2 linked regions of the Methanovulcanius yangii genome follow. The protein of the gene in region 1 binds, or shares a complex with, the protein of each later gene. Links are inferred from orthologs where the notes say so. Each region holds a gene or a part of one and is shown on either strand. Other genes may lie near its edges. The genes, in order: AZH53_RS02465 and AZH53_RS01475.

What was found.
Region 2: the proteins of AZH53_RS02465 (region 1) and AZH53_RS01475 are in contact, whole or in part, in a crystal structure (PDB 7CNS), measured with the Thermococcus kodakarensis proteins. The link is inferred for Methanovulcanius yangii from one-to-one orthologs. Residues at the interface, in WP_011250199.1 of Thermococcus kodakarensis: Arg6, Lys7, Ile8, Leu27, Gly28, Thr38, Arg58, Gly59, Lys60, Gly61, Ser62, Thr63, Val64, Ser66, Tyr67, Val68, Tyr70, Ala71, Lys74, Glu86, Ala87, Glu88, Thr89, Ile90, Ala92, Thr93, Ile96, Ile97; in WP_011250200.1 of Thermococcus kodakarensis: Ile25, Ala28, Leu29, Ile32, Tyr33, Ala47, Gly48, Asn53, Ile54, Ala57, Glu60, Phe61, Leu62, Tyr99, Ser128, Glu129, Ser130, Asn145, Arg146, Glu147, Gly148, Gly149, Pro150, Ser151, Leu153, Tyr164, Leu201, Gly202, Asn203, Gly227.

Annotation. Positions count from the first base shown.
Region 1 is NZ_LTBL01000001.1:471,043-488,254, reverse strand. The notes cover bases 7,844-10,551. They hold AZH53_RS02465 (DUF126 domain-containing protein), read right to left. Parts: upstream 9,543-10,551; coding sequence 9,144-9,542; downstream 7,844-9,143. Other genes in these bases: AZH53_RS02460 (proteasome-activating nucleotidase), read left to right, coding at 9,580-10,551; AZH53_RS02470 (TIGR04084 family radical SAM/SPASM domain-containing protein), read right to left, coding at 7,979-9,097; AZH53_RS02475 (TIGR04013 family B12-binding domain/radical SAM domain-containing protein), read right to left, coding at 7,844-7,950. In the rest of the region: AZH53_RS02510 (ribosome biogenesis/translation initiation ATPase RLI), read right to left, coding at 1-1,506; AZH53_RS02505 (EMC6-like membrane protein), read right to left, coding at 1,525-1,884; ribosome rescue protein RqcH, read left to right, coding at 1,940-3,841; AZH53_RS02495 (mRNA surveillance protein pelota), read left to right, coding at 3,838-4,863; AZH53_RS02490 (FKBP-type peptidyl-prolyl cis-trans isomerase), read right to left, coding at 4,872-5,618; cyaB (class IV adenylate cyclase), read left to right, coding at 5,662-6,204; AZH53_RS02480 (metallophosphoesterase family protein), read right to left, coding at 6,191-6,832; more of AZH53_RS02475, read right to left, coding at 6,829-7,843; more of AZH53_RS02460, read left to right, coding at 10,552-10,758; AZH53_RS02455 (DUF5804 family protein), read left to right, coding at 10,763-11,197; AZH53_RS02450 (proteasome-activating nucleotidase), read right to left, coding at 11,205-12,446; AZH53_RS02445 (multiprotein bridging factor aMBF1), read left to right, coding at 12,788-13,300; tpiA (triose-phosphate isomerase), read left to right, coding at 13,358-14,026; AZH53_RS02435 (CBS domain-containing protein), read right to left, coding at 14,021-14,575; AZH53_RS02430 (hypothetical protein), read right to left, coding at 14,638-15,174; AZH53_RS02420 (TIGR00296 family protein), read left to right, coding at 15,634-16,206; tRNA guanosine(15) transglycosylase TgtA, read left to right, coding at 16,200-17,212. UniProt on the Methanocaldococcus jannaschii protein: Component of a hydro-lyase that catalyzes the dehydration of mevalonate 5-phosphate (MVA5P) to form trans-anhydromevalonate 5-phosphate (tAHMP).
Region 2 is NZ_LTBL01000001.1:286,335-300,702, forward strand. Bases 8,850-11,735 are described here. They hold AZH53_RS01475 (aconitase X catalytic domain-containing protein), read left to right. Parts: upstream 8,850-9,647; coding sequence 9,648-10,823; downstream 10,824-11,735. Other genes in these bases: AZH53_RS01470 (UbiD family decarboxylase), read left to right, coding at 8,850-9,642; AZH53_RS01480 (phosphoribosylanthranilate isomerase), read left to right, coding at 10,963-11,610; glmM (phosphoglucosamine mutase), read right to left, coding at 11,714-11,735. Also shown: AZH53_RS01435 (HEAT repeat domain-containing protein), read left to right, coding at 1-2,441; AZH53_RS01440 (hypothetical protein), read left to right, coding at 2,548-3,738; AZH53_RS01445 (2-phospho-L-lactate transferase CofD family protein), read right to left, coding at 3,739-4,644; AZH53_RS01450 (DUF7544 domain-containing protein), read right to left, coding at 4,687-5,658; cofD (2-phospho-L-lactate transferase), read right to left, coding at 5,685-6,578; AZH53_RS01460 (HD domain-containing protein), read left to right, coding at 6,633-7,838; AZH53_RS01465 (UbiX family flavin prenyltransferase), read left to right, coding at 7,854-8,408; more of AZH53_RS01470, read left to right, coding at 8,401-8,849; more of glmM, read right to left, coding at 11,736-13,084; mobB (molybdopterin-guanine dinucleotide biosynthesis protein B), read right to left, coding at 13,089-13,862; AZH53_RS01495 (DUF5806 family protein), read right to left, coding at 13,859-14,368. UniProt on the Methanocaldococcus jannaschii protein: Component of a hydro-lyase that catalyzes the dehydration of mevalonate 5-phosphate (MVA5P) to form trans-anhydromevalonate 5-phosphate (tAHMP).

The sequences.
Region 1 (17,212 bases):
TGCCTCCTGACTCTCGGCGTGTCTCCGCAGAATACGGGCCAGCTTTACCCTCTGCTCAACATCCAGATGTGCGCTGGGTTCATCAAGGATATAGAGATCTGCATCCTGCGAAAGGCACAATGCAATCGCCACCCGCTGGAGTTCACCACCACTGAGCTGATCCACCGGGGACTGAAGAAGCGGACCTATGGAGAGCGGTTCGATAATTTCGTGCTGATAGTAGGATGAATCGAACGATCTCGTTGCCTGCCGGAGAATGAATTCAACCGTGGAAGTCCCTTCGGGTTTGATGTACTGTGGTTTATAGGAGATCCGGACCTCACCGGTCATCTCCCCGACATCCGGGTGTTCAACACCGGCAAGAAGTTTTGCAAATGTACTCTTTCCGATACCGTTGGGACCAACGAGCCCGAGTACCTCCCCCTTTCGAATTTCCCCGCCATCGATATGAAGGGTAAATGCTTCGTATCGCTTTTCCATCATGGGGATTTCCACGAGAATCTCGCGGTCGACATCGCCGGTATGGGCGCGTTTTTCAAAGCTGACCGAATAGTCCCTGAATCGTACATTTTCCTCCGGGAGGAAACCCTCAAGATACTCGTTGATACCAATTCTGACACCCTTCGGACGTGTGATGATACCAAATACGCTGGGCTTGCCATAGGCAACATGCACCGTATCTGCAAGGAGATCGAGAATGGCAAGATCATGCTCCACAATGACGACAGGTTTTTCTTCGGCAAGCTCCCGGATTAGATCGGCTGCCTTCATCCTCTGGTAGATATCAAGGAATGGTGTTATTTCATCCAGGAAATAGAAATCCGCATCTCTGGAAAGGCACGCGGCAAGCGCAATTCTCTGGAGTTCCCCGCCACTGAGTTTGCCGATGGGACGATCCAGTATCGTGTCGAGATTAAGTTCACGAACATAATACTCAAGCATTCCCCGTTCATCGGTCGAACTGAGTAGTTCGGAAACCTTGCCCTTGAACACCTTGGGTATATAATCGATGTATTGCGGCTTGAGCGCCGTTTTCATCGAAGACCCTGCAATGGTCTGGAGATAATCGAAGAGCTCGGTGCCGGCAAATTTTTTCAGGATGACCTCCCATGATGCCTCTCCGGAAGGGTTGCCGAGATTGGGCGTCAGTTGTCCGCTGAGGATCTTTACCGCTGTACTTTTCCCTATACCATTGGCACCGAGGATACCCGTAACCTTCCCCTCGACCGGGATGGGAAGGCCGTAGAGAGCAAATCCATTCGCTCCATACCGGTGCGTCGCCTGCTCGAGCTCTTCCGGAAGAGTCACGATGTCGATAGCGTCAAAGGGACATTTTTTTACGCAGATCCCACACCCCACACAAAGTTCTTCGGATATCGAGGCTTTTCCGTCTTCCCCGATGACGACCGTTTCATCCCCGGTCCTGACACGAGGACAGTAGAGAATGCATTCTTTTCCGCATTTGGGAGGGTGACACCTGTCACGATGAACAACTGCAATGCGCATGATAAATCACTAAAAAAATTATATTGGTACGGTCAGGAGGATTGTCCAGCTTATGAACCAGAGGGATAAAGCCATGAACCCCTGATAAAACCAGTCTTTTCCACCCAGTTGGGTTACATCAATCTTCATAAGGAGAAAGATCTGTTTCTGGAAGACTATCGCCGCAAGAAGCAGAAGAATTCCGATAAGTCCTCTCGCGGAATTTTCCGGAAGAGACGGGTCACCGATGAGAGCAAAAGACAGGACTCCGGCAAGGATTCCCATGAAACACCCGATGGTCGTCCGGAGGATCCTCTCATTATGCTCTTTTATCCTAACTTCCTGCGTTTTTACAGGTTTCTGGCCAGATTTGTCCTCTGAAATATTCTCTTCACTCATCCTGCCACCAGTCATTATATTTTTGTTCTCCGACAATATGTAGTTTGGTACAGCGATGGCAAATAAAAAAGGCATGAGCGGACTGGATCTCCGTGCATTTATATCGGAATTCCGTGCTGTTCTTCCCCTGTGGATTGGTAAATCGTACCAATATGACTCCTCGTTCTTTGGAATACGGATAAACGGAGAAGATAAGAATAAATTTCACCTGTTTATCGAACTTGGCGTACGGATGCATCTTGCCGGTGAACTGCCCGAAGCCCCGAAAAATCCGTCAGGGTACTCGATGGTTATTCGAAAATACCTGAACGGGGGCAGGATTCTTTCCGTCACCCAGCCCGGCATTGAACGAATCATTGATCTTGAGGTGGGAAAAAGCGAGAAGCGGTTCCATCTGATATTTGAGATGTTTGACGAAGGAAACATCATCATCTGCGATGAAGACTACCGTATTATTCAGCCGTTCAGACGCCACCGGTTCAAGGACCGCGATGTCGTTGCAGGTGAACTCTATACCCTTGCCGGTCCTGCTGCACCGGACATACCGGATGCTGCAATGATGGAAGAGGCATTTCTGAATTCCGACACGGACGTTGTACGCACCCTTGCGACAAAAATGATGCTCGGGGGCCGGTATGCTGAGGAAGTCTGTCGTATTGCAGAGATCGACAAGGCAATACCGGCAATGGAGGTAAATCCGGCAGAAATCTATCCGGCCTACATTGCCCTCATCGGGCGTGCGGAAGCGGACACCGATCCCTGCATAACCCCTACAGGTTGCTGGCCGTTTCCCATTGGTGGCGAGGAGGCCATCACACGATTCCCTACCTTCAACGAAGCCCTGGATGCCTACTATCCAAAATATGAAGGAGAGCGGGAAAAACCGGCCAAAGGCAAAGAAAAACTGACAAAGGAGGAGATCATCAGACGGCGACAGGTTGAGGCGATACAGTCATTCGAAAAGAAGATAGCCGGATACCAGACAATTGTCGACACGATTTACGAGCACTACAGCGAGGTGGCGGCTATTATCGAGACGCTTGATGCCGCAAGTGCATCGACATCGTGGCAGGATATCGAAGATATCCTCAAATCAAGTGATTTACCTGCCGCTAAGGCCATCAAAAAAGTATATCCGTCTGAAGCAGCGGTGGATGTCCTTATCGGGGATGAGAAAGTCAAACTGTATGTTCACGAAACTCTCGAAGCCAATGCTGCCCGCTACTATGACCTGGTGAAAAAATTCAGGAAAAAGCGCACTGGCGCTCTGGCGGCAATGGAAAAATTCCGCGAACAACCAAAAAAGAAGAAGAAGGCAGAATTCCGCCCGATGAAGAAGGCATGGTACCATCGGTTCCGCTGGTGCTATACGAGCGACGGCGTCCTGATGATCGGGGGGAAGGATGCGGGATCCAACGAGGAGATTGTCAAGAAGTACCTTCAGGGAGGAGATCATTTCGTGCATGCCGATGTCCACGGCGGAAGTGTCGTCATCGTCAAGGGGGATACCGCCCACTGGGATGAGGTCGCCCAGTTTGCCGCATCCTATTCAAATGCCTGGAAAGCCGGCCATTTTACCGCGGATGTCTATGCAGCATATCAAAACCAGGTCAGTAAGACACCGGAATCGGGAGAGTATGTCGCACGGGGTTCATTCGTGGTGAGAGGAGAACGAAGGTATTTCAGGGACACGCCCCTGGGGATTGCCATAGGTCTGCAGACTGAACCGGAACTCGGGGTCATCGGCGGTCCCGTGAAAGCCGTCAGGGCACATGCGGAGTATTTTGTTGTTCTTACGCCGGGAACCTTTGAACCCAACGATATCGCAAAAAAAGTCCTCAAACGGTTACGCGAACGGTACCCCGATGACTGGAAGAGTATCAAGACCATTCTCAATGCCGAGGCGGTCATGGCATTTGTCCCCCCCGGCGGATCGGACATCAGGGAAGATCAATGAAGGCGGAATTTGAAGAATTCAGGAAACAGACCGGTGAGATACGTCTTTTTCCGGAATCCCTCGATGATCTCTGGCACCTGAAACACCTCCTCCGGGAAGGGGATCTCATCTATGCCCAGACATTTCGGAGCCTGGAATCCCAGACCGACAAGGTACGTCCGGAGAAATCGGAGAAAAAGCCGGTTCGCCTGGGGATACGGGTAACCAAAGTAGAGTTTCATCATAACGCCAACCGACTGCGCATCTCCGGCGTCATAGTACACGGTGTTGATGAAGGGTTTCATCATACGGTGAACCTGGAAGCCGGGCAGGAGATCTCGGTGATCAAACACTGGCACGGGATAGACCTCGAACGCATCGAACGGGCCGTCCGGGCATCGACTGCCGGCGTCGTCCATGTCATTTCCCTCGAGGAGGGATATGCGGAAGTCTACCGGATGCGCCAGTACGGACCGGAGCTCTTTACAACCATCAGCGGCGGCAGCGGCAAAAGGGAAGGAACGGATGCGAGAAGCATGTTCTTTGGGGATGCCATGGCAGCGGTTCAGGAGACGACCGGACCTCTTGTCATTGCGGGGCCGGGATTTGTGAAGGAAGATTTCCTAAAATTTATCCGTCTGCGAAATGAGGAACTGGCAGACCGTTGCCTGACGGTCGAGACACGAAGGGTAGGGAAAGGTGCGGTCCAGGAGGTCATAGGGCAAGGAGTCCTCGAGCGCATAACAGAGGACATCCAGCTTGCACGTGAGGTGAGCCTTCTGGACCAGTTCCTTGCCCGCATGGGAGGGGACGGGGCCATCGCCTATGGTATCGAAGAGGTCCGAAAGGCGATAGCCTTCGGAGCCGTTGAGGACCTGCTGGTCATTGACCACCTCATTCGTGACGAGGCGATAACATCCACCCTCGAAGAGGCCGAGGCGGTTCGTGCAAGGATAACGGTTTATTCTTCCGAATTCGAACCAGGCAAGCAGCTTGAAGCCTTGGGCGGAATTGCTGCCCTGCTCCGTTTTGCAATTGAGTAAAAAAAAGGTTATTCGTTCTGTTCTTCAGAAACAGGGGCATCCTCTACAACAGGTGCCTCAGGTTCTTCTGCCTCGACCACAGGTTCTTCGACAGGTGCCGGACGTTTGTACGACTCCTTCAGGATGATCTCCATAATCTCGGGAATGAATTCGAAGGTCTGGTGAATAAGCATGCCGCGTGCCATCATCCAGCGCTGGTCGTAGTTGATTCCCGGGGGAAGGATAATCGTCAGGATGCCCTCGTTGAGTTCGACATCCATATTTTTGCCTGTGTAGAGCTCAATCAGCCCTTTTACCTTCTCGATGGGTTCCTCGACGATTCCGTCGATGGTATACTCGTAGGTCAGCGTCCTGCCTGCGAGCGGGTGGTTGAAATCAATGACTGCACGCTTTCCAATGATATTGACAACCGTGCCGTCCTGCCCTTCTGAGGAGATCCTGGTTCCGACGACCGGTTTCTGGGCAAAATTTTTCAGAGGGGCGGATTTCAGGAGTGATTCGTCGTGGGCTCCGTATCCCTTTTCAGGAGGGACTTCAACCGTACCGGACTCACCGACTTCTTTTCCCTGAAGCGCTTCGTCAAGACCGGGAATGATATGATTCCCGCCGACGCGGACGATGATGGGTCCATAGGTCTTCTTCTCATTATAGAGGCCTTCTTCCCTGGCCTTCTCCTCTTCAGTGGTGTCAAAGACCACATCGTCATAGGATCCGGTGAACCGGAGTTTGATAAAATCTCCTTCATTAACAGCCATGATATTACCTGTCTATATTAATAGGACAGCACTACTTAAAATAATGAGTTCCCTGATTGAGGTGGAAGTGAAGGTCCGCATAGACCATCCCGAAGGTATTTCACAGAAACTGAAGGAAGCGGGAGGCGTTCTTCTCGGGTCATCACGACAGGATGACACCTATCTGAATGCCCCTCATCGTGATTATGCACGGACCGATGAAGCCCTCCGGATACGGTCAACTCCCAACGGCGCCGAGATCACCTACAAGGGACCGAAACTGGAGGGAATGGGGGCAAAGGCGCGTGAGGAGATGAATATTCCCATCGATGATCCCGCCCTGTTTATCCGGCTCTTTTCCGCACTTGGCTTCACCCCGACAGCACAGGTGGAGAAGGTACGTGAAGAATGGAGCTACAAGGGAACAAAAGTCTCCCTCGACAGAGTTGCCGGGCTTGGCACATATGCAGAGATCGAGGTCATCACCGGGAAGGGTGATTGTGACAACGCCTTAAAGAAAATTGATCTGGTAAAAAAAGATCTGAATATTACGGGAGAGCATATCCCGGAATCCTATCTCGAACTTCTTCTTGCTACAGCGAAATAAGATCAACCTGGATGTCCTTTGCTTCCTCCCCGAGGATGATGACGGCACACTTTCCTTCAGCCGCAGGACCCGGATTAACAATCACGGTCCCTTCCTCTTCCATCACCCCGCTATGATCATGTATGTGGCCGCAACACACCAGATCGAATTCCCGGAGATGCGAACGAATGCTCCTGCATCCGACATTTGCTCCCCCGACCTCATCGAGTGTCCCATAGGGCGGTGCGTGAACGACCAGAATATTATGCACATTCTGCCCCCCGCGTGCTATCGCCTGTTCCAGAAGTTCATTGATTTCTTCTTCAGAGAGCTCAAACGGCGTTCCAAACGGAGTGGGATTGGAACCACCAACGCCGGTTATGGTGATAGATCCAATCTCCAGCGATGTTCCGTGAAGATTTACCGCATCCGACTCTTCTATGATATTGATGATGCCTTTCTGGTCGCAGTTTCCTGGTACCACAAAACAGGGAACATCAATCATATCCAGCATCCCGCGAGCCTCCTCGGGGGCACCACAATCCGTCAGATCTCCTGCTATGAGCACCATGTCCGGTCCAAGTTCCATAAATGCCGGAATTATCTCAAACTGACCGTGGATATCAGTGAGGAGAAGAATTTTCGTCATGGGTATTGGTTCTCATTCCGGCTAAAAAACCTTATCTCCGCTTCAATCCATGACCCGGTAGCCTTACCGCGAAGAGCCAGATTTCCCAGAATATTCTGAACCTCCGGCAGAACATCACGGGGCGTCGTGCCTGCAAGCGGAGTGCCGGGAAGAGGGGTGAAATAATGCGCATGAATTTTTCCGTAGCGCGCCACCTCCCGTATCTGTTCTATTGAGGCATTCTGGTCTTCATCGGTTTCAAACGGGAATCCGAATATATAATCCACAACAGGAATTATGCCATGATCATGGCAGAGGTCGACTGCATGCATCACGTCCCCGGTGGTGTGCCCCCTCTTCAGGAGGCGGAGCACCCGGTCACTTCCGGACTGGGCACCGAAATGAAGCTTCCTATTCGATGCATACGAGGTGATCAGGTCCAGTGACTCGTCCGTTATCCACTCAGGCCGCACCTCACTCGGGAAGGTCCCGAAAAATATCCGGTGGCCTTTCAACGCCCGAAGCAACGCCTCAACCCGATCAAGACGCGGATGAGTCCCGTCCGAACCGTAGGCCAGTGCGTTTGGCGTGACAAAGCGGACATCGCGGTAGTGCTCCGCGGCTTCGACAATTCCTTCGATGGTCCGGTGACGCATCCGGTTGCCGAACAGACACGGCGTCTGGCAATAGGCACAGTGATACGGGCAGCCGCGGGAGATCTCAATCGTTCCCTTCACTCGCGTAAACGGTCGGTATGCGGGAAGGAAAACCTGACTCGTGGATGGCCGGCAGACATCTCCGGAACATACCCCCGGGGGTACGTGACCGCAACCATCCCCGATACTCCTGATGAGAGCGGGAAGCGTGAATTCCCCTTCACCCACAACAACATAGTCCGCATAGGTGGCCACTTCATGCGGACATGCCGAGGCATGAGGACCACCGACGATGGTGATGCAGCCAGCATCTGCGATCTCATCCCGATAATGTGGTTCGTCTATCGAATTCAGGCTGTAGCAGGTAATGTCATCTGCCGGTTTATTCGTCTCATGGAGGAGTATCCCCGACTGTTCACAGGCCGCATAGAGTGCAGCGTATGAATTCTTTGCCCACTTTATCGACCTCCAGTTCACTCTCATGCCGGATGATCCTCTTTCCTGCTCCACATTAAGGAATTATCTCGCATCCGTGATACTTCTGATGGGCAAACTGGTCCATTGAAATCCGTCCGGTGCAGATCAACTCCCCGACGTTCTCCCGGACCTCTGTCATGGTTTCATGCAGGGCACGAACCGTGCGGTATATCCAGGTTCGCCCTTCCGCAGGCCATGGATTGAAGATATTTGAGTACAGGCATCTCCCGCCACAGAAGGCGTACTCATCACAACCCCTGCACTCATTGTCAACGGCTATGCGTGGAAGATTCTTCGGATCTGCGTCACGGATATGACCGGCATAATAATCTTCAAGCCCACCCATGCAGGGACAGGGGGCGATATTTCCGTCCGGAAGAATGCTGTAATTGGCATGACCGGAACCGCATCTAAGCATTGCAGGAAGATCCCCCATAAGAAGATCCTGCATCGTATCAACAAAGGGGTACCACATGCGTACCTTCCCATCCAGCTCCATCTCCAGGACCCACTCTGCCGCCAGAGCCTGAAGACCGGGAATATATGAACTGCAGGCCCAGTCTCCAAAATTCCGTGCCCCATAGTCATCATAGAAATTCGCGTTCAGCTGCCAGTGAACGGCCTGGAAGGAGCACAGTTCATTCCGTGAGAGATGCAGAACATCACGGAAGATATCGGTATCCTCTGTGACCGTCATTCGTCCGATGAGTTCCCCTTCATACCCTGTTTCGAGAAGCCGCCGGCAGTTTTCCATAATCAGACGATAGGTCCCTTTCCCCCTGTGTTTGTCATGAACCTGTTCTCGCCCGTCGATCGAGATCAGAATGGATGACATGGCGTTGAGATATTCCGGATCAATCCTGTCCAGCAAAATGCCGTTCGTATGGAGCATGAACCGGACCTCCGGCATACTGTCCATTATCTCACGGACAGTATCCGAAGACATCAGGGGTTCTCCGCCATAGAAGGTTACTACAGGATCGGGGTCTTCTTTCAAAAAACGTTCCAGTTCAAATAGCGGGTATTGAATATCCGACTCACATGCAAAAGGCAGTTCTCTCCATGCATCACAGAGATCCGGTCGAAATATATTTCCCTTGCAGTATCTGCAGTGCAGGTTACACTGGTCATTAACCAACAGGTGATAATGCACGTTGTCACTCCGGGATATTGATTATAAAAATAATTTTTCTGGATAATCAGCAGATAATTTCACCGGATGTGCCGTCAACAGTAACCACAGTTCCGTCTTCCAGTTCCATTACACTACCCTCCGGCCTGTCAACCATTGGGATTTCTGCCATGATTGCTCCGACGGCAATGATAGGTTCGGCATCAAGATTGATGATTGCAACCGGTGCCTTCCCATTCCGCTGCAGGGCATACATCACATAAGAACCCACGGTTGAACCCTTCCCATAGGGAAATACCAGTACTCTGCCGGCAACAGGCACACCTTCGAGGGGATGACCGGTTTCAACGACCATTCCCGTTTCCGGGTCCACCCCCGAGAGAAATGATATGGGTTCATGGCTGACAAGAATCTCTCCGGTACCGACACCTTCAGAGATGCTCCGGGCTCTGATTGTAATGGACATACCAAATAAATGTAGGTAAAACAAAGATAAATACAGCATGGATGAGACCATCATCAATACCACAGCGAATGACAATGACCTTACCTATAAGGAAACGGAAGTGGAGTCCGAACTGGAGGATTTAAAGATCCGTGTCGCTCTACAGCAGAAGGAGATCATGAATCTCAAGGCCGAATGCGACCAGCTCAAAAAAGAGAACAACCAGTTAAAGCGCACCCCGCTCTTTGTTGCCGCCGTCGTAGATATTTTTGAGAATGGCGAGGTCTATCTCCGCCAGCAGGGCAATAATCAGGAATATGTGACAACCGTCTCGGATGAAATTCGTCCGATGCTCAGACCGGGAGTGAAGGTCGCCGTCAATAACGCGTTGTCCGTGGTCCGCACCATCGAAAGTTCGCATGACACACGTGTCAGGGTCATGGAACTGGAGGAATCACCGGATGTTACCTTTGAGCAGATCGGCGGCCTCAGGGATGTGATCGAAGAGGTACGCGAGGCAGTGGAGTACCCGCTTACCCGACCGGAGATCTTTAAAAAGATCGGGGTCGAACCTCCGAAAGGAATTCTCCTCCATGGCCCGCCGGGGACAGGAAAAACCCTCATCGCAAAGGCGGTCGCCCATGAAGCGCATGCAACCTTCATCCGGATGTCCGGGAGCGAACTGGTGCACAAATTCATTGGCGAAGGTGCGCAGCTCGTCCGCGACCTTTTCAGCATGGCACGTGAGCAGGCACCGTCAATCGTCTTCATCGATGAAATCGATGCCATAGGGAGCACGCGAATGCATGACGGCACCTCTGGAAGCGCGGAAGTTCAGCGCACGCTGATGCAGCTCCTTGCAGAGATGGACGGATTCGACAACCGGGGTGATGTCCGCATCATGGCAGCGACCAACAGGGTGGATATGCTCGACCCGGCACTTCTCAGACCAGGCAGGTTCGACCGGATCATGGAAGTCCCCCTTCCGGACGAAACGGCACGGTTTGAAATCATACGGATTCATTCGTCCCGGATGCACCTGGCACCGGACGTATCCATCGAAGATCTCACACGAATGACAGATGCCACCACAGGAGCGGAACTACAGGCAATCTGCAGAGAGGCCGGAATGAATGCGGTCCGCAGGGAGGCAGATGAAGTCCACATGCAGGATTTCATGGGCGCCATCACAAAAGTGAAGAATAAAACAACTGCCACGGACATAATGTTCCTGTGAAATCATGAGACTTCTGCTTGTACAGAAAGAGGGAACAGACCTCTATTCAACGCTGCGGGATTCCGAGACAAGCAGGGGTATTCTTCGCTTTTATCATCCGACAAAGACTCCTTGGGGGGTCTGTATTGATATTGCAACCCTGGGCAGCGCCCTCTCTCTCGTATCCGAGCTGAAGTGGTACCTGCAACGCTATGTTGCGGTCCCACTCCTGATCCTCTCGAATCATGTCATCTGCACCACAGGATATGCACAGATCATCTATGGCCGGGAGGAGTCAGTCCATCAGGACTGGGATCATGAGATCATCTTTGGTATTTCAAACGGTACTCTTGTGCAGCGCCTCGCGATATCACCTGACAGTGCAGTAAATATCATTGAAGAATTTTCAGAAGGCAAGGATACCACATTCAGGGCCCGTTGCAGTGAAGAAGAATGGTAATTATTGATTACGCGAACATCGCGCTGTCATAATTACTGAATTTCGGGTGGTGGGATATGTCGAAACTCACCTTGTCTATTGCTTTGATAAAATCACTCTGGAAGACGCTGCTCCGTTCTGCCCGAATGGCAAACATTCCCGCCTCCGTGCAGATGGCGCGAAGCTCGGATCCATTCTTCCCTTCGGTAAGTTCTGCCACTTCCAGCAGATCCACACTCTCATCGAGGTTCATGCATTTCGAATGAATCTCAAGGATGGATCGCCTCCCGATACTGCTGGGAAGCGGGATTTCAATGATGCGATCAAATCTCCCCGGCCGGAGTAATGCCTGATCCAGAATATCAATCCTGTTGGTTGCCCCGATCACCTTGACATCTCCCCTGCTGTCAAACCCGTCCATATCTGCGAGGAGCTGCATCAGGGTTCGCTGGACCTCACGATCACCTGATGTCGTCCCCTCCGTCCGCGTTGCTCCGATGGCATCGATCTCATCGATGAATATGATCGATGGAGAGTTCTTCTTGGCGAGCTCAAAGAGCTCCCTGACAAGACGGGCGCCTTCGCCGATGTATTTCTGGACCAGCTCTGACCCGACGACCCTGAGGAAATGTGCCTGCGTCTCATGAGCGACGGCACGGGCAAGGAGGGTCTTTCCGGTTCCCGGAGGTCCGTATAAAAGTACTCCCTTGGGAGGTGAGATCCCTACGGATTCAAAAAGTTCCGGTTTGGTCAATGGTAATTCCACTGCTTCCTTAATCTCGCGGATCTCCTCTTCAAGACCTCCGATATCATCATATGTTTCGAAGGGTGAATCCACGACTTCCATACCATATATCTGGGTGTCGAATGACTCGGGAAGAACTTCAACAATGGTCAGCGACTGCTGATTGAGAGTACACCTCAGGCCGGGCTTAATGTCCTCCGGCTTCACATAGTTGGAGACCCGGACCATAAACCGGGGTCCCGCACTGCTCTGGATAATCACTCTCCCTTCGTCAATAATATCGCTTACCGTCCCTATAACGAGTGGAGGACTTCTCAGTTTCTCTATCTCACTTTTCAGTTTTCTGATCTCCCTCTCATACCTGATTTTCTGGGATTCGATGTTTTTCTTTTCAATATCGAGCTGACGTGCATGCTCTTTCAGCTCCATATTCCGACTTTCGAGCCGGGCAATCCTGTCGAGGAGATACTGCTTGAGTTCCTCCTCGTTTCTGGAATCGTCTTCACCCCCTGCATTCCCGCTCATACTATTTCCCCATATGATGCATTATATTCGTAAGGCCAGTCTTGTTCATCTACGAGAGAACACACTTTCCTGCATCATGTCTGATATCTGTATTGGATAACGTTCTTTATATATAATTTGTTTCTGTCGGTAAGAAGTGTGCTAATATCTGATAATTGCCCGTATATTTTCAATCCATAACAGAAATTCTTATTATTCATGCTTCGGCGGGAACTTCCGGGAAATTATCCGTTTGCATCTGTCATCGATGCCGGAGATGATAATCGCTGATTTCTGCCATCCGGCATACCATGCCGACCCCCTTACCGATATCGAATACTTATTTAGCTGCCAGTGTAGAAATGTATTCAGCGATATCTATGTCAGAATGTGAAGTTTGCGGCTGTCAGGTCAGGGGAGAGCCCATTCTTGTCCAGATTGGGGGGGCAAAGATGTGGGTCTGCCCAAAATGTGCAAAACTCGGAACGGAAATCAAGAGGCCGCCTCGGGCGGCATCTCCCGGTGCCAGACCACCCGCCGGGAAACCGGTGTCTCAACAGAGGCGCAGACCGCGTGACGTTTTCGATATGATGCAGGGCGAAGTGGTGGACAATTTCGGCGAGCTTGTTCGTGAAGCAAGGATGAAGAAAGGCTGGTCGCAGAAGGATCTGGCTCTTGACATCAAAGAGAAGGAAAATCTCATCAAAAAGATTGAGACCGGTTTTCTGCCGGAGGACAATGTGTTGAAAAAGATTGAGAAATCCCTTGAAATTACACTGATTGAATCGGTTGATACCGATATTGAAAAGATGAAGGGATCCTCAATGAAAACCACACTCGGTGATGTCATAACCATCAAAAAGAGCAAAAAATAACTATATCATTACAACCTCTTTTTATCCATCAGGAACAGTTACCTGAGGAGGTATCGAATGTCATCCCCACTCATTCTCATCAATTTCAAATCCTATCGCGAAGGATTTGGTCATAAAGCCCACAAAATTGCACAAAGTGCTGAAATCGTCTCGCAGGAAAGCGGGATCCCCATCGCGCTTGCACCTTGCTATATGGATATCCACCCCATCTCTCATCATTACAGCCTTCCGGTGTATGCACAGCATATTGATGGAATAACACCGGGAGCGCATACCGGGGGGATTCTCGCGGAGGCGGTGAAGGAAGCGGGAGCAACAGGGACGCTGATCAATCACTCAGAACGGCGGCTCACCCTGGCAGATATCGACGCGGCGGTAACTGCAGCCCGGGATGCTCACCTTGCAAGTGTCGTCTGCACGAATAATGCTGCCACGAGTGCCGCCGCCGCTTCACTTTCACCATCATATATTGCAATCGAACCACCGGAACTGATTGGAAGCGGCGTTTCCGTATCCAAAACAGACCCGGGGATCATTGAACGAACGGTGGAGGCGGTAAAATCCGTCAATCCTGATGTCCGTGTTCTGACAGGCGCAGGGATCAGTACCGGAGAATGCGTAAAGATTGCCGTGGAGCTCGGAACCGACGGCGTTCTTCTCGCATCAGGGGTTGTAAAAGCCGAAAATCCACAAAAAGTGCTGGAAGACCTGGTTTCTCTTCTATGAGAGAAGGGTAATCAGATCGTGTTTGGTGATGACACCGGTTACCTGCCCTTTTTCCATAACAAGAACAGCATGATGGTAATGGAGGGTATGGACGACGGTTTCGATATCGACGGACGGGGAGACCGTGGGAAACCCGTCCTCCATGATATCCGAGACGGTATTTTTCATGGAACGGCTGATTTTTCCCTCCTCCATCGCAGCAATAATCGCAGATTCTGATATACAGCCAATCGGAACACCTTTCTGAAGTACGGGAAGCTGGGAAATTCCGTGTTCCTCCATCTTTGCAACGGTCTTTACGATCGTGTCCACTGGTGAAACAGAGATGACCGGAGCATGCATAAGATCCTTTGCAGTCACCAGAGAGCGCTGAGCACTGTTGAGGACATCAACGATTCGTTTCAGGGTACTTACTCTCGGGTCAACGGAGCCCGATTCTATACGCGCAACCATTGACTGGGACAATCCTGCCCGCTCAGCCACGTCGGATTGTGTCAGCCCGACCTTTTTTCGCAGCTCTTTTAATTCATCAGGAGAAGGGACATTCATATAAATTACCCACGAGTATATCTGCGCGATAAAATTTGAATAATTATTACGATCAATGGTAATTATTCGTTATCGTACAATTCCAGCCTTTGTACCAGATAATCCCTTAAATGCTCCTCAAGAGCCTGTGCATCAAGAGGAGAACCAGCCCTTGCTACACCATACAGGAGAATGAGTGCATTGTCTCTCATATACGCATCAGGAGCCGGAATCTCTTCATCGGAGAGAGGGACGATGAGAAGGTCGCGTTCCGGCGGCTCGAACGAACTCGTCACGGATTCGTATTCCCGGGCAACAAATTCATCCCTCGACGAATCCTGCCCATCCCAGTCAAAACTTGAACGTATGGTCTTTTGGGAAGAGACCTTCTGAATGGCCTCCTCACGTATAATCGCAATTGCTTTTGCCACCTGCACGGGAATGTCCGCCACTTTCCCCAGTGCCCTTTGAGATTTGTCAGCCATGCTGATCGTCCGGTCAAAAAGGTCCATTCTGAATGCAATCAACATAAGGGCGATCCAGTGTGCTGTATCCTCATTCAGGTGAATATCTTCGGATATGCGCGAAATGTAGATGTCAAATTGCTCCTCAACGTCCATGGAAACCTCTGGATAAAGACTTCCCTGCAAACCATATATTGTTTCTGAAGAAGAGGAGCCCATAGCTGCCGGAGCAGGTATTCGATAAAGAGGAGTGGGAGTAGTAAGCCCCATTCTGTTTCTATGCGGCATTCAGCTACGCGCCATACCCGGGCCGGCCCGGACACCGTTATGCCCTGTTCTGACTTGCACCCGTAGGGATTCACCGTTCCACCGTTCCCTGCCGGTCCACTCAGCGAGTTAACTCGGCCCGAAGACCTTCTCGCCCGAAGGCTCAGTCGCATCATTGCTATCGGCAGGACGTGTCGTTTCTGTGCCAGAGCCGTGACTCTCGCCACCCGCACTTGCATGCGGCTACGCGTCCGGATGGTGTGGGGACTTTCCTCAGCAGCACAAAGTGCCACCGTCAGCCGCACACTCCCTCTCCTATTAATATTGTATCCGGCCATATATATGGGCATGGACGGGATTGCCGGAAGTGAGGGGAAAACGGCTGTCAGGTATGCACGGGCGGTGCTTGAAGACCACATCGCAAAAAAATCTTCAGAATATCCCGCGCTCCCCCCTTCATTTGAAACGATGAAAGGGGTGTTTGTAACCCTCACCATCCGTGGAGAACTGCGTGGATGTATCGGATTTCCCACTCCGGTGCGGTCACTGCGCGAAGGAATTCGTGAAGCGGCACTCTCTGCCGCACTCAATGACCCCAGATTTCCCCCGGTCCGGCCCGAAGAACTGGACAGGATCCTGGTCGAAGTGACGATACTCACAGAACCGGAACCGGTCCTCTGCGCTCCTGAGGAACGACCACGCTGCATAAAGGCGGGACGGGACGGCCTGATTATATCCGGTGCGGGGAGGAGCGGTCTTCTCCTCCCACAGGTCGCTACAGAGTACGGATGGGACGAAGAGGAATTTCTTGACCATACCTGCCTGAAGGCAGGACTTCCCCCCGGTTCATGGAGACGCCATGATGTTGAACTATTCTCCTTTCAGGGAGAGGTTTTTTCAGAAAACGAGGAAATATCGTGATTTCATTCGAGGCATTACACAAAGATATCTGGGCGCGAACGGGACGCCTGAAAGTCGGAGAGAAAATCGCACGGACTCCCCTGCTGCTTCCGGTGATCAACCCTCACATACAGCTCATTACCCCTTCAGAAATGCAACAGATGGGAGTTGAGGCACTGATAACCAACGCATATATTTTCTCGAAAAGCGTTGAGTTCAGGAAATCAGCTCTGGAGAAGGGTCTGCATGAGGTCCTCGGATTTGACGGCATCATCATGACCGACTCAGGGGCATTCCAGCAGTCGGTATACGGCGATGTCGCATTTTCCAATACAGAGACGGTAGAATTTCAGAGAGCGATAGGAAGCGAGATCATAGTTCCGATGGACATCGCCACCCCTCCGGACCGAGACTATGAAGGAGCCAGAGAAGAGCTATCCACCACCATGGAGAGGATCACCGAGGCAATGACCATCATCGATGATGGTCATCTTGCGGCACCGGTGCAGGGCGGCATATTCCCGGATTTGCGTGCGGATGCAGCGGTGAGAGTGAATGAAACCGGTGCAACCTTTTGTCCCATCGGCGCTGTTGTACCGCTGATGGAGAATTACCGGTACAAAGAACTTGTTCAGGTTGTCCTGGCGGCAAAACAGCGCCTCAATCCTTCATCTTGCATTCATCTCTTCGGTGCCGGGCACCCGGCGATGTTTGCCCTCGCAGCAGCAATGGGATGCGACGTCTTCGACTCTGCGGCGTATGCACTCTATGCAAGAGAAGGCAGGTATATGACCACGTCAGGAAGCCTGAAACTCAACGAACTTCAGGAACTTCCCTGTGCATGTCAGGTGTGCCGGACCCATACCGTTGAGGAGTTGAAAAAATCACCGGACAAGGAGCGTCTTCTTGCCATGCACAACCTCTCCGTGAGTCTTGCCGAGATAGCCCGGATCCGTCAGGCAATCATCGACGGAACGCTGTGGGAGGTCGTTGACGAGCGGTGCCGCAGCCACCCGCGACTTCTTGA
Region 2 (14,368 bases), 180 kb from region 1 along the record:
ATAAGAAACGCCTGGAAAACCCCTATGAAGAGGTGCTCAATGCTGTCCGTTCGAAAAGGAATCCTGCAGCATGTGGGGCCCTTCACGTCCTCATGGCAATGGGACGAAATGCAATACCGTATGTTGCCGCACTGCTTCCCGATCTGAATGGCGACTTGGAGCATGGCGCAGCCTGTTTTTTGAAGAGCCACGGGTGGGCTCCTAAAAATCCCGCAGATCGCCCCTATTTCTTCTTCATCTGTAAGGAATGGGATGATATCGCGGATCAGGGGTCATATGCCCTCCCCCTTCTGCGACATCTTGCCATATCGGATGATCCCGGCATCCGGTGCAGGGCGATACAAACGCTGGGGGTCATTGGGGATTCGGGTGAGATTGCCACCATTCATCGGGCCCTCTCCGATGCAGACGGAAATGTTCGTAGTGCAGCGGTAGAGGCTTTGGGAAAATATCCTCTGGATTCCACCGGTTCCATGCTTCGCGATGCTCTTGATCACCGGGATCCCCAGGTCAGGCTCAATGCGGCATGGGTCCTGCATCACAGGGGATGGGAACCCATGACGGAGATGGAACATCTGAAATACCTTATTGCCAGGATGGAATGGGAAAAGGTCGCGAATTTCGGCGAGGGAGCCATACGTGAGTGCAGCCGGCTGATACGTGGCCGCGATCCCGAAGCGGAAGGAGCGGTTCGTGCCCTGACGATGATGGGTACACCCGGCATCACTGCCCTGGAGGCAGTGACCGCCCCGCTCTCGACACCGGAACAGATCTCTGCAAGGGACACGGCACAGGAGACGATAACTGATCTAAAAAAGCGGCGTGAGCGCGAGGAAATCCGGCAGAGGCAACATATTGAGGAGCTGGAACAGAGGAATCGGGAACTGGAAGAAAAAGAACGAAAAGCGAAGGAGGGCGTTCCGGGGCAGGAGGAGATCCAAAAGAGCGAGATTCGGGTCCTTGAGGGGTTCCGCCGTCTTCGGGCGAAAAAGAACGCAGAGAAGAAAATTGCCGCCGTCTGTGAGGGGAAGGAAAAACCCGAAATGGTTCCCTTCGAATATGCTGTTCTTGCCCTCGAATCGAACAATCCAGCAATCCGGGCCTCCGCCGTGGATGTCCTTGCAATTATGGGGGCCAGGGCGCATGGCTACATTGCCATGGCCTCGGGTGATGAGAGCCCCCTCGTTCGAACGGCAGCCGCTGAAGCGATGGGATTTCTTGGCACTGTCGCTATGCTGAAATACCTTCTGGTGCTCCTAAAGGATTCAAGCGCTGAGGTTCGTACTGCTGCCGTACAGAGCCTCGGGTTGCTGCAGGACGCTCGGGCGATCAGCGCCATTATGGGAATGTTCGGGGACGGCGACCCCGAGGTCAGGCAGGCCGCTTCCACCACGGTGGTTCTCTTCGGGGAAGCAGTATATCCCCTCCTTCTCAGGACCCTCAATGACAAAGATCCCGAGGTTAAGATCTGCGCCGTTCAGGCACTCGGGGAGCTTCGTTTTTCCGACGGCATTCCCGTTCTCATCTCACACCTGTATGAACAGGACGGCAATGTAAGGAGTGCGGTATCGCATACACTTGCCCTCCATGATGGGCGTGCGGTTGGGCCTCTCACGGCGTTTGCCGAACAGGCCGTGGGCGATCCTCTGGATGCAGCGGTATCCGCATTGTATGAGATCGATCCGATATATGCTGCCCCCTTCATCTCACTGGGAGAGCAGGGAATACCTGAAGAGATGATGACGTCCAAACGGGGTCAATCAGAGGTGTCTGGTCAAAAAACAGGAGCTGGTTCCGATGGTTCAATGAGGAAGGATAAGGAAGCATCAGGGCAGATATACGAGGATGGCTCTTCCACAAAGAGTAATGAAAATACGGTGGACCACCGGGATATGGCCACAGATGCCGATTCTATCGTAGATGCCCTCGTCCGGATAGAGCAGGGCGATCAGGATCTCTCACAGGAACTTCTGCTTCAGATGTATGATGAAGAAAGTCCGTTCCTGCATAATATCATGGATGCGTTTATGGGCAGTGATCGCAACCAGGCGTATTTTGCTGCAAACCTTGTCGATACTCTTGGCTGGTCCCCGCAAAATGCGCGTGAAACGTTCCTGTACAGGATTGCCAAAGGGGAAATCGATGCGGTGCACGAAGGAGGAGAAGAGGTGGTGCCGGTTGTTCTTGAGCTTGTGTTCCAGCTTGAACCGGATATCCAAAGACGGCTGATTCACGAAATCAAAAGAATTGGGGGGGAAGCTGGCTCTGACGGTCTGGCCCGCCTGCTGGCCGGGCCGGACAGCACCCTTGCGGATGCTGCGGAAACTGCCCTGAGGGACATGGGGCCATCCGTTCTTCATTCACTGAGAAAGATGGAATCGGATGCCGATGTAACAACCAGCGGACGAATCCGTCGGATTATCCAGGAGATATCAACATGAGGCTTTATCTGCGCGCTCCTTCAGTCTGTGCGGGTCGGCAAAACAGATGGATTAAATTGTTATTCGAAAAAATATTCTCCTGATGTCCGGGTACGAGCATACCAACATGAAGTCTGCACATTCCTTCCCTCTGATATTCATCGTTTTTCTCCTCTTCGGGTTCACATGCGTTTTTCCCGTCGTTGCACTTCAGATGGCGGGCAACCCGGATATTCTTCCGGGGGATATCCTCATTGCAGGCGATGAGGCATCTGTTACTCTTGAGGTTCTCTACTCTGTCTCATCGATGAGCGAATACATGGATCTTACCACCGGACTCTCCGATGCCAGGTGGCGTGTGGAGATACTCAGCGACGGGCGGGTTGTCGGGGATGTTTCCCGATCTGGGCGATACGCCGGAATAACAGGTTTTGAGCTATTTAATGGCGGATATACCCGGCTTATTGTGCACCTGAACGGGACCGTCACGGAAGGTTTCTACGGTTCTGGTGAGCAGACGCTGATGAGTATCGACCATATTGCTGCCGATGGGGTCACGGTCATGGATACGGTCGAGGTCACGGCGGTATTCCTGACTGCGGACGATGTTGAGGGATTGAGGATGTCTGCAGAAGCGGATCTCAGGGGTTTGGGAGACCTGATATCGCTTGCGTATGACGATGGAACGGATACAACTGCCGTGGAGGAAACCTATGCCGAAGCTGAGGATCTCATCGCTGCATCATCGACGATGCCTACTGTGCAGGCATTTTCAGTCATTACGTCAGCCGGTGAAATGATTGCCGAAGCAACGTCTGAATTGTCGGAGAGAATGTATCTTCAGACGATAACCGAGGCTGAAGGTTCGATATCCCGGACCGAAACCCTCCTCGGGCAATATGAACAGATCCCCGGATACGACCCGGATGGTGTAATGATCGTCCGTTCGGGGCTTGAGAACGCCGGAACCCTTCTCATACTGGCAGAGGAAAAGAAAAACAGTGGTGATGACAGTTCTGCACTTTCATATGCACAGGAAGGACGCTCGAAAGCTGAGAATGCACAGGAGTATCTGGGGGCCCTTACCGCGGGGACGCACTCTTCCGGGGAAATGACCCCGACCCCGTCATCAACCTCCAACGACACGGCTGACCGGACGCCCCTGTTCATAGATCCCGGAATGATGAATTCATCGGATTCTGAGGGGCCGGATTTTGCCGCGATTACGGAGCTGCTGGGGACACTCTGGGGAGGAGTCACCGGTGGTGTGGAATGGATATATCAGCTTGCAGACGTGGTGAATGATCTAATCGGCTGATTATTGGCGGCCTTTGATTGTCAGGCTTCGTATTGTTGCAAGGAGGTCCCACGCATGCGATTCTCTCTGCCGCTTGGTATCGGTCCTGGTATCCATACGCAGAGCACCATCAATAATCGCGGGGTCCCTTGTGTCAGCGATAAGGACGTCAGCATACCCGTCAAAGAAGGGGAAGGTCATGTGTTCTGGTTTTTCATATTGTTTTTCCCTCCATCCGGCTGCCCGCTCGCGGGTATACGGTGCATAGGCTACGACATTTGTTTCGCGAAGTGCCTCCTTCATACCCTTGCAGGCCAGGATTGTTACGAGAGAACTTACCGGATTTCCCGGCCCGATGATGACGACGTCTGCATCGGAAACGGCCTGTATAACTGCATCGGTTGCAGGGGGCGGGCGGCGTATGATCAACGAACAGGCGTGGTCCGGCCTCTCTTCCCCGTACATCTCCCGGTAATCGGGGAGTGACAAACTCTCTCCCGTAGAAGTCGAGACCAGCGTTTCCGGGATGCTGTCTGCCACCGGCAGGACCGAGGCCTCGACATGGTATCCCGCGGCTCCGTTCATCACCGCCCGAGTCAGGGACTCACCTCCGTCAAGGAGTACCGAACGCATGATATGGAGAGCCCGTTCCCTGTCGCCATAGGAGGGATACTCAGGATATCCGATGCGTTCGAGCGTCTTTCCCGTTATCGAGGTGTCACCGTCAATCCCCTGCCAGTTTCGTTCATTTATGATACCAGCATAGAGGTAGATGACGCTGTCGATGGTGGGAAGGGCTAGGCCCGAAGGTCCCCACCTCCCATCAGCCGTGGAGCATACGACGGTCACCTGATGATCATCGAGAATGGATCGCATTCCCGAGAGAATCTTCAGTGTATCCTGCCCTCCTACGAGTACGGTTATCATGGAATTGTTACGTTATATCGTTCACTCGCATCCATGTTGGTTTCACCGGTCCGGGTGTTGCTGCCTGAACTCCCCAAAGACTTCGTACCCGGGGTTCAGGTATTCCAGTACATAAAGGGAGTAGCACCGGAGGAAGGTGATGAATGGAACGCTAAAGAGAAGGCCGGAAAATGCCACCAGGCAGATATAGGCTGCGAAAAGAACTGTATACCAACCGATACCCACAGATGGCCATCCTTCTCCGGCAAGTATGAGAAACACCGGGACCCCTACACAACCTGCGGTGATTGCCACCATCAATCCGACGACGATGCTCATCAACAGTACAAACAGGATTTTCATTCCTGCATAGACCGCTGCCTGATTCCACATTCCTTCAAACAGGCGGACACACCGGCTCCATCCTGCCAGAATTCCGCAACGGCCAATACGCATTATCGGAACAACAAAATCGGTGGTAAACATGACTATCATCAGATATGGGAACCCGAGGATCACAGCGTATGCAATGTAGCCGATGACGAGGACTACCCTTTGAAAGACGGTTCCTGCGTCCACGATGACCATCCCGGAGAGTACGAGCGCTGCCGGAATGAACAGGAGAAAGAATAACAATGCTGAAATGGCAAACAGAAAACCAAAGTAACGCATTCCATTTCTGATTTCTTTGCGAAAATAATCTTTAATGACAATTCTATCTTCACGTATCGCATCGAAGAAGACGAACTGGAATATCCCTGAAATGAGTGCATAGGCAATGCCGAAAGCAATTATTGCCAAAGCAACTGCCGGTAGTTCCTGCCCGAAAGCCGACAGGTCGATGGTGTCGAGTCCCTGCGGGAAAGTGGGGGCATCATTCTGCCATCCCATCTCGAAACCACCTGCGCTTCCACCTACAAACAAGGCTATAAGCGCCAGACGTAGCCACACTCCCCGCTGTACGGGGAGGAGAATATTTTTCGTCCGGACCACCGCCTGATCGATGGCACGAAAGGCATAGTAATCAGTACTCATCCACGTTCACACCGGGGTAGTCCTTCTCAGAGAAGTCCCAGTATCTCCTCTGCAAGAGCCTCTGCGGCCTCAAGGCCGGTCATCAGGGTGTCCAGCTGAATGGCGTAGGGGAGGGCATCAGGGTCACGAATGTCCTGGATGTAGATGTCTGCAAATTCCCTGTACAGATCAAAGGTGGATGCGGTGGCGGGGGGCATCCCCCATGCTTCCATGAGAGCCGCCGCAGGGCCGCTTACCGGGGCATCTCCGATGAATGGGCTGACGACAACGACGGTCTGATTCCTGAGTGCATCAACGACCCCTTCACATTCCAGGATGGGTGAAATGCTCGTTACCGGATTTGAAGGCCCGATGATCACGGCCTCTGCATCCCGGATGGCAGTGAGGACCTCATCGGTGGCAACAGGAGGTACTTCACAGGTCCGCATGATTTCGGAGATCTCTACATTTCCCTTACGTCCGACCCAGTACTCCTGGAAATGGAGTATTTCATCCCCGCTTCTGATGCAGGTGGTCACTTCCGTATCGCACATCGGAAGAACGGTGGCATCAACACCGAGGCGGACGCACAGTGTCTGTGTGGCATGCGTCAGTGTATGCCCACCCCTCAGCAGCTCGGCGCGTGCGATGTTGACCGCCCGATCCCTGTCCCCCAAAGTGACCTTCTCCGGAAAGCCAATCTTCTTGAGAAAATCAGATGTGTAGGTGGTATCGTCCTCGATTCCCCACCAACGCTTTATATCGAGCATGTCTGCAAAGAGATACATCACGGTGTCAATATCGGGGGAGAGGTGACTGCCGGAGAACCACATGTCCTCGGCAGTGTTGACAATCACTGCCATCTCATGGTCGGCATACGACGTGCGAAATCCCCGGATAAGTTTGGGCGTTCCCGTTCCGCCCGAGAGGAAAGTTATCATGTCACACAATAGTTTTATCAACAAATATATGTTGATTCTTAACAAAGGGCGCGAATGAAGACGATTAAGGACCCCGTGCACGGGCATGTGCGCGTACAAAAAGAGCTCCTCTCCCTTCTTGATGCACCTCCGGTCCAGCGTTTACGATATATCCGGCAGCTTGGATTTTCGCATCTGGTCTATCCCGGAGCAAACCACAGCCGGTATGAACATTCTCTCGGGACGATGCACCTGGCAGGGTCAATGGCGGCGCATCTTGAGCTTGATGAGGGCGACCAGCTTCTGGTGAAAGCGGCAGGTCTTTTGCATGATGTGGGACACGGTCCGTTTTCCCACGCCACCGAGTTTCTGATGGAGGAGTACTGCGGGCGTGGCCACCAGGATGTCTCCAGGATTGTAAAACAGAGCGACGTAAGCGAGGCCCTTGACTCAGTCGGTATAGACCCTGCCGAAATCTGTGAAATTGTCAATGGCGAGCACCATCTTGCGGGGATAATTCATGGGGACCTGGATGTCGATCGCATGGACTATCTCATGCGGGATGCGCACTACACAGGAGTCCCCTATGGTACCGTTGATCCGGACCGGCTTATCCACAGCACTGCGTATACCATTGACTCCGGCCTCCATTTGAGGGAAAGTGGGATAAATTCTGCAGAATCCCTGTTGATTGCCCGTACTCTGATGCGACCCGCGGTATATTTTCACCACGTATCACGCATTGCTGAGGCGATGGCAATCTTTGCACTGAAATGCCATATCGAAGAGAGCGGAACAGATCCCGAACTACTCTTTGGAATGGATGACGATGCCTTTATCTGCACGCTCCTGACATCTCCGTCGTCAATCGCGAAGGATATGGCCGGGAGGCTGAAGTCCCGCCGCCTGTATAAACGAGCACTCTATGTCGGCAAGGATCGGGTCAACCCTGCCTCATATGCACAGGATATTTCCTCAGCAGATGGACGACGCATTGCCGCGGAGATTGCGGAGAGGGCCGGTGTTGCAGAGGAAAGTGTTCTGGTGGACATACCTGCCTTTCCCTCGGATATGAGGATGGGTGTGCAGGTGGAAAATCTCCACGACCTGACCAGTCTTGATGAGATCTCTCCCCTCATGCGCACACTCAATGAGACAAGGAAACGTCAGTGGCGCCTGGGGGTGTATACCCTTCCCGAGCAGAGAAAATCGGTGGAGGATGCTGCCTCGGAGGTGCTCTCCATCAAAAAACCCACTAAGCAGTACAGACTAATACCATAGGAGAATGAGGGGACCATGAAAAAAAGATTCGTAGTAGCAGTCACCGGTGCGTCAGGAATACTGTATGCACGGCGACTTCTCGAGGTACTGACCCCCGCAGCGGAGGTACATATTATCATCTCGGATGTCGCGGAGAGGATTGCGCAGCTGGAGGGTGTTGACCTGAGCGGATTTGATGCCGTTTATGCAAACAATGAGGACATGTTTGCCGCACTTGCCAGCGGTTCATTCCGCTATGACGGTATGGTTGTCGTTCCATGCAGCATGAAGACGCTTGCGGCCATTACGGCAGGGGTATCGGATAATCTGATCACACGGGCTGCGGATGTCTGCCTCAAGGAAGGACGGACCTGCCTCCTGATGCCGCGCGAGATGCCGCTTTCCCGTATTCATCTGAGAAATATGCTTGAAGCAGACGAAGCCGGGGCCACCGTGATGGTGATCTCACCCGCATTTTATACCAAACCGAAGACCATCGACGACCTTGTTGATATGGTCGTTGCCCGGGTTCTCGATCACCTCGGTGTAGAGCATGATCTCAGCTCACGATGGGGGGAGGAAAATGCGTAATTTCATCGAGGCCATGCGGGAGGCCGGGAAGGTCGTTGACTACAAAGAACCTGTTTCAACGGTATACGACGCCCCGAAGATCGCTAGCTCTACGGATGACATGGTTTTCTTCCACGATCTCGACGGCATGGGAAGGGGTGTCATGAATGTAACCGCGTCACGCAGTTCTCTTGCAATTGCCCTTGGCATCCCTGAACGTGAAGTCGTCCACCGTCTTGCGGAGAAAGACTACACCGGGACGACCACTGACGGGGGAAGTCTCACCATGCAGGCACCCACGCTCACCGATTTGCCGGTGATGAAACATTACCCTCTTGACGCCGGCAGATACCTGACATCAGCAGTGGTCTATTCGGCGTACGGAGGGGTGGAGAATGCCTCGATTCATCGGATGCTGGTTATCGATGACAATCATCTTGCGGCACGGATTGTGGAGGGAAGACACACCCACAATCTTCTCCAGCAGGCCATTTCCGAAGGCGAGTCCCTTCCGGTGGCGATCACCATAGGGACGCATCCTGCGGTTACGTTTGCTTCCTGCACCCGTGTTCCGGAAGGAAGGGAAATGGGGTATGCCGCAGAACTACTTGGTGGTGAAATGCCGCTCTTTGAATGTCCAAACGGTATCAGGGTTCCGGATGCGGAGATTGTGCTTGAGGGGTACATGGGCGGCGAAACGACGGATGAAGGGCCGTTCGTGGACATAACCGGCACCTATGATCCCGTTCGCCAGGGACCGGTTATCACGCTCACCGGCATGCATACGAAAAAGGATCCCATCTATCACGGCATCCTTCCGGGTGGCAATGAGCATAAAATCCTGATGGGGATGCCCTATGAACCAAAAATATTCCGTGCAGTCGCGGGAGTCACCAGAGTGAGGAATGTTGTCCTTACGACGGGCGGTGCCGGGTACCTTCATGCTGTCATCCAGGTCAGGAAGAGCACCCAGGGTGATGCAAAAAATGCAATTATGGCAGCATTTGCGGCCCACACCTCTCTCAAGCATGTGGTGGTCATCGATGAGGACATTGACCCCTTCGATATGGAAGACGTGGAATATGCAGTGGCGACCCGCGTCCGCGCGGACCGCGATGTGATGATCATCGAAGGTGTCCGCGGTTCTTCGCTGGACCCATGCCGTACAGGAGACGGGATGAATGTCAAGATGGGAATTGATGCCACAATGGTCATGGGCGAAGAAGAGAAATTTATTCGTGCAGGTTGGGACTGAAGCAAATGTACCTTGAAGCAGAAGACGAAAAGATTCTCGCCGGCGAATATGGTGAGACGCGCCGGAAAATGATGGAAATACTTGTCGCACTCGGCAAGGTGTTCGGGGCCGAGAAGATGGTCCCGATCACCAGTGCACAGGTGGCAGGGGCCTCCTACAAGACCATTGGCAAATGGGGTCTGGAGTGGATTCGCAGTCTCGACGCCAGGGTCGCGGTCCCGACGGTCCTGAATCCGATTGGGATGTCACGGGACGGATGGCGCGAGATGGGAATTGACGAAGAATTCGCCGCAAAACAGCTCGAAGTCATTGATGCATACCGCCGTCTGGGGATCAAACTGGAATGTACCTGCACACCCTACTACCTGAATATCACCCGGTATGGGGATCATCTTGCATGGTCGGAGTCATCGGCGGTCAGCTACGCGAATTCCGTCATCGGAGCGCGGACAAACAGGGAAGGCGGCCCGTCCGCACTTGCAGCCGCAATCATCGGAAAAACGCCGTATTATGGCCTTCATGTCTGGGAAAACCGGATGCCGCAGGTTATTGTCAACGTGGAGGGGGCAGAGGATCTCCACCCCGACCAGTATGGGGCCCTTGGATATCTGGCAGGAAAGGAGGTGGGCAACCGTATTCCGCTCTTCCGTGGTATCCGCCCGAACCGTGATCAGCTCAAGGCACTTGGTGCCGCCATGGCCGCGACGGGGGCGGTGGCGCTCTACCACGTCGAGGGCATAACGCCCGAGTCCCGCGTCCTCAAAGAACGGGGGGCGGACCTGTCGGCAATTGAAACGATTACGATATCGGCATCGGATGTTCAGACACTCTATACCGTGGCACCGGTGGATGCGGTCGCCATCGGATGCCCGCATTGTTCAGAGGATGAACTTGACGCTATTGCTGCCCTTCTGAAAGGGAAAAAGGTTACAAAACCTCTCTTTGTGTTTGCGGCAAGGGGAGTGATCGAGGCGAATCGCGACGCCGTGGCAACCATTGAAAAGAGCGGTGCTCGTGTGTGGGCAGACACCTGCATGGTGGTATCTCCGGCGATGGAGCGGTTCGATGCCATCATGGTGAATTCCGGAAAGGCATTGGCGTATGTTCCGAACATGTGCGGGGCGAAATCGCGGATCGGGACTCTGGAGGAATGTGTTGCCGAGGCGGTAGGGAAAGACTGAAGCGGTGATTTGTCAGGAGAGGAAGCGGCCTCTTCCCTTCCGTAAATGAACCCCTTTCCGCCTCGCCGGGTGCGCCAGTCTTCGAGTTTAAAGCCGGGGTATCGCACAAAAATCCATTCTATCGGTTCAGTATACATGAGTGTTCCGTGAATGTGGGGGAGGAGGAAATGTCCATGCCGTCGATGAGGGGAGTGTCCATGAGGAAACAGGAACAATGCTCATAAAAATATGTGGGATAACAACCAAGGAAGACGCGCTTGCAGCCGAAGCAGCAGGGGCGGATGCAATTGGAGTGATCCTCTTCAGTGACTCCCTCCGGGAGATCGGTCTTGACGATGCCGCAGGGATTTTTCGTGTCCTGAAACCGTCGACACGAAAGGTCTGCGTCAGCCACACCTCATCTGAAGACGATCTTCGTGCCATCCTGACGACTGGCCCGGATGCAGTTCAGATATCATCGCGTGACCTGATCTCACCGGAGGGAGTGCAGGTCATTCGGGTGGTGGAACCCGGTGACAGTATCCCGGATGATGCCGACGCCGTCATAATCGACAGCAGTCGAGGCCATGGAACTCCATTTGATCCTGTCTATGCCTGTTCGGTGGTAAGGAAGGCCGGGGTCCCGGTTATCCTTGCGGGGGGGCTTACTCCAGAGAATGTCTGTGAAGCCATTTGCCGGGTACGGCCCTCCATGGTGGATGTGGCAACCGGGGTTGAATATGCTCCGGGAAAAAAGGATCATGAAAAAGTGCGCATGTTTATCGCAGCGGTCCGCGGCTGCAGGTGAGGATTGCTGTACTGGGAGTCGATTTGGTTTTGGTTGCGCAGCACAATTGTTCCGCCGGAGAGAGGGTATTCACAAAAATAGTATGGGTCCACAGGCTGCATAATCAGGGAGCCTGGAGGACAGGATCGATTGCAGAGAGGATCTCGTCGGCAAATTTTCGTGCGTCCGATTCTTCAGCGGCTTCGACATAGAGACGCATGAACGGTTCCGTCCCCGAGGGACGCAGCAGCGCCCACGCGTCCTCCCTGTTGATACGGATGCCATCGGTTTCGTCAAGCATTTCTTTCGAAAATATCTTCCGTGCATGATCAAGGATCGTTGCTGCATTTTTTGTATGGATTTTTTCCTTTACCATATAATGAGAGGGGAGCGAGGCGACCAGTTCTGAGAGGGGTTTGTTCTCTGCAGCAAGAAGTGCCACCATCGCCGCCGCCGTCATACCTCCATCACGACAATGCTGGTGGAATGGGAAGATAATGCCGCCGTTACCTTCGCCACCGAATGTGACTTTGACTCCGTCTGCGGCAAGACTGAGCATCCTGCGGGCAACATAAATACTCCCCACCTCGGTATACACAACCTTTGAGTTTGTCTCCGCTGCAATTTTTTCTGCAAGGAATGATGTGCTTACGGGAGTGACAATGGTTCCGCCGGGATTGTTCTTACAGATAAACCGCTGCATTAGAGCGAATTCTTCATTTTCCTCAATGAAATTCCCTTTCTCATCAATAAAGACGGCCCTGTCCGCATCACCGTCGTGTGCGACACCAAATGCAGCGCCGGTATCTACCACCAACTGAGAGAGCGCTTTGAGGCCCTCCGGAGAGGGTTCGGGCAACCTTCCCGGGAAAGTCCCGTCCATGGTTCCATTGATGGTATGAACTCTGCAGCCAAGATGTGAGAGTATGTCCGGTGTGGTTGCACAGGCAGGGCCGGACCCCGGGTCGACGGCAACAATTATGTTCCCGGCATGAAGGCCGGGGAATGCTTCAGCAACCGCGACACAGTACTCACGCAGCATCTCAGGAGCCTCCCAGTAATTGCCGACGGTCTCCCAGGTCTGGATGTCAAAGTCCTCATTGAAGATGCGTTCCTCGAGTGTGATGACCCCTGTATCATCCATCTCCGTCCCGTCCCCTTCGATGATTTTTACACCGTTGTATTCCGGCGGATTGTGGGATGCGGTGACGACTGCACCTGCGTCAAAATGATTCTTTACAATGTATTGGAGTGCCGGGGTGGGAAGCACGCCGAGATCAACGACGTCAGCACCACAGGCGAGAACCCCGGCACTTACGGCACTGGAGAGGGCCGGTCCCGAGGTCCGGGTATCCCGGCCCAGTGCAATGACCGGTCCCCGTTCCGAGGCGAGGGCCATTCCAATCTTCATTGCAAGATGAGGGGTCATTGAATCACCGATGACTCCACGGACACCGTTGGTTCCGAATAATCGTTTCGTCTTTTGCTCAATCATAATATCACCCGTCAATAGTCATGCCTTTGTCATGCAATTCTGATTTCATTCGGTTTATTCCGGTGGAAAGGGCTGAAAACGCTTCTTCCCTATGCCGTGCAATGACTGCAATATAGGTTATGTCCTCTCCGGGATAGAGGATGCCGGTCTGATGTCGGACAGCGGCCCCAAGTATTCCCGGAATGGATTCCATATGTTCCTGTACATTGGCACAGAGGTTATGAATTGCATACTCATCGGGAAAATCGAGAAATTCCGTGCGTGTATCGTCGGTGAATTCCCGTACAATCCCATTGAAGGAGGCAATGCATCCCGCCTCGGACATGGGACACCTGCGCCGCAGTTCGTGGATGCACCCCTGCATCGAATAATAGTCGGCAAAGAATTCCATTGATGCACTGACATCATCCACGGATGGATTCCGGAGCACGGCGTTGTCGATTTCAAGGTTGCCAATGACGACCTTGGGGTATGCATAGGTCTTGTGCCCCTCGATAATTACATATTCCACTCCCATATCGCTGAGCAGGCGAAGTTGTCCGGGGAGATCCCCGCTACGTATAGCAACAACTGCTTTTTCCGGGTCGATGCCGGAGACAACGTCGGCCCCGTGTTCATAATGTGTCGTGGTATCTTTCCCTTCTTCAAGCGAATAGAGGTGGGAATGAAGGTGTTTTATCACCGCGGTGGTACCGAGATTACTGAGGGCGGGGAGAAGTTTGTGGATAAAGGTGGTCTTTCCGCTGTTGTGACCACCGACAACATGGATGATTTTCATGTTTCGTCCTCTTCTGTATCGGAGCCTTTGTTTTCAGGCGGTTCATGATCTTCGCTTCTGATTCTCGATGCTGCTTCGGCAACCCCCCGCATCACCTCGGTGATGCGATCCTCGATATCGATCTCATCATCGATATCGATGGAAGTACCCTCGACTTCCAGGAGGAAACGGGCCACCTCGCTCGCCTCAAAGAGGATGTCGTCCAGTTCATCGGCAGTAAAAAATCCGCACAGGGCGCCGTAAAAGAAGGTGGCTCCTGACTTGCGCACTTTTTTCTTAAAGGATGACCGTGCCTGATTGACAGCCTGTGGGGAGTAGGTATCTGTCATGAAAGGGACAAGATCTGGCAGATTTTCCCCGATGAAGGTCATTTCAGCACCTCCTCGTGTACTAAAATCTGCACAAAGCCTGGCGATTGCCCACTCCCGTGCAGTGACGTAGGTGTGTTTTCGCAGGAACTGGTTGACCCGGCGGTAGGCCGCTCCGTCGACTTTCTGAAATTTGCG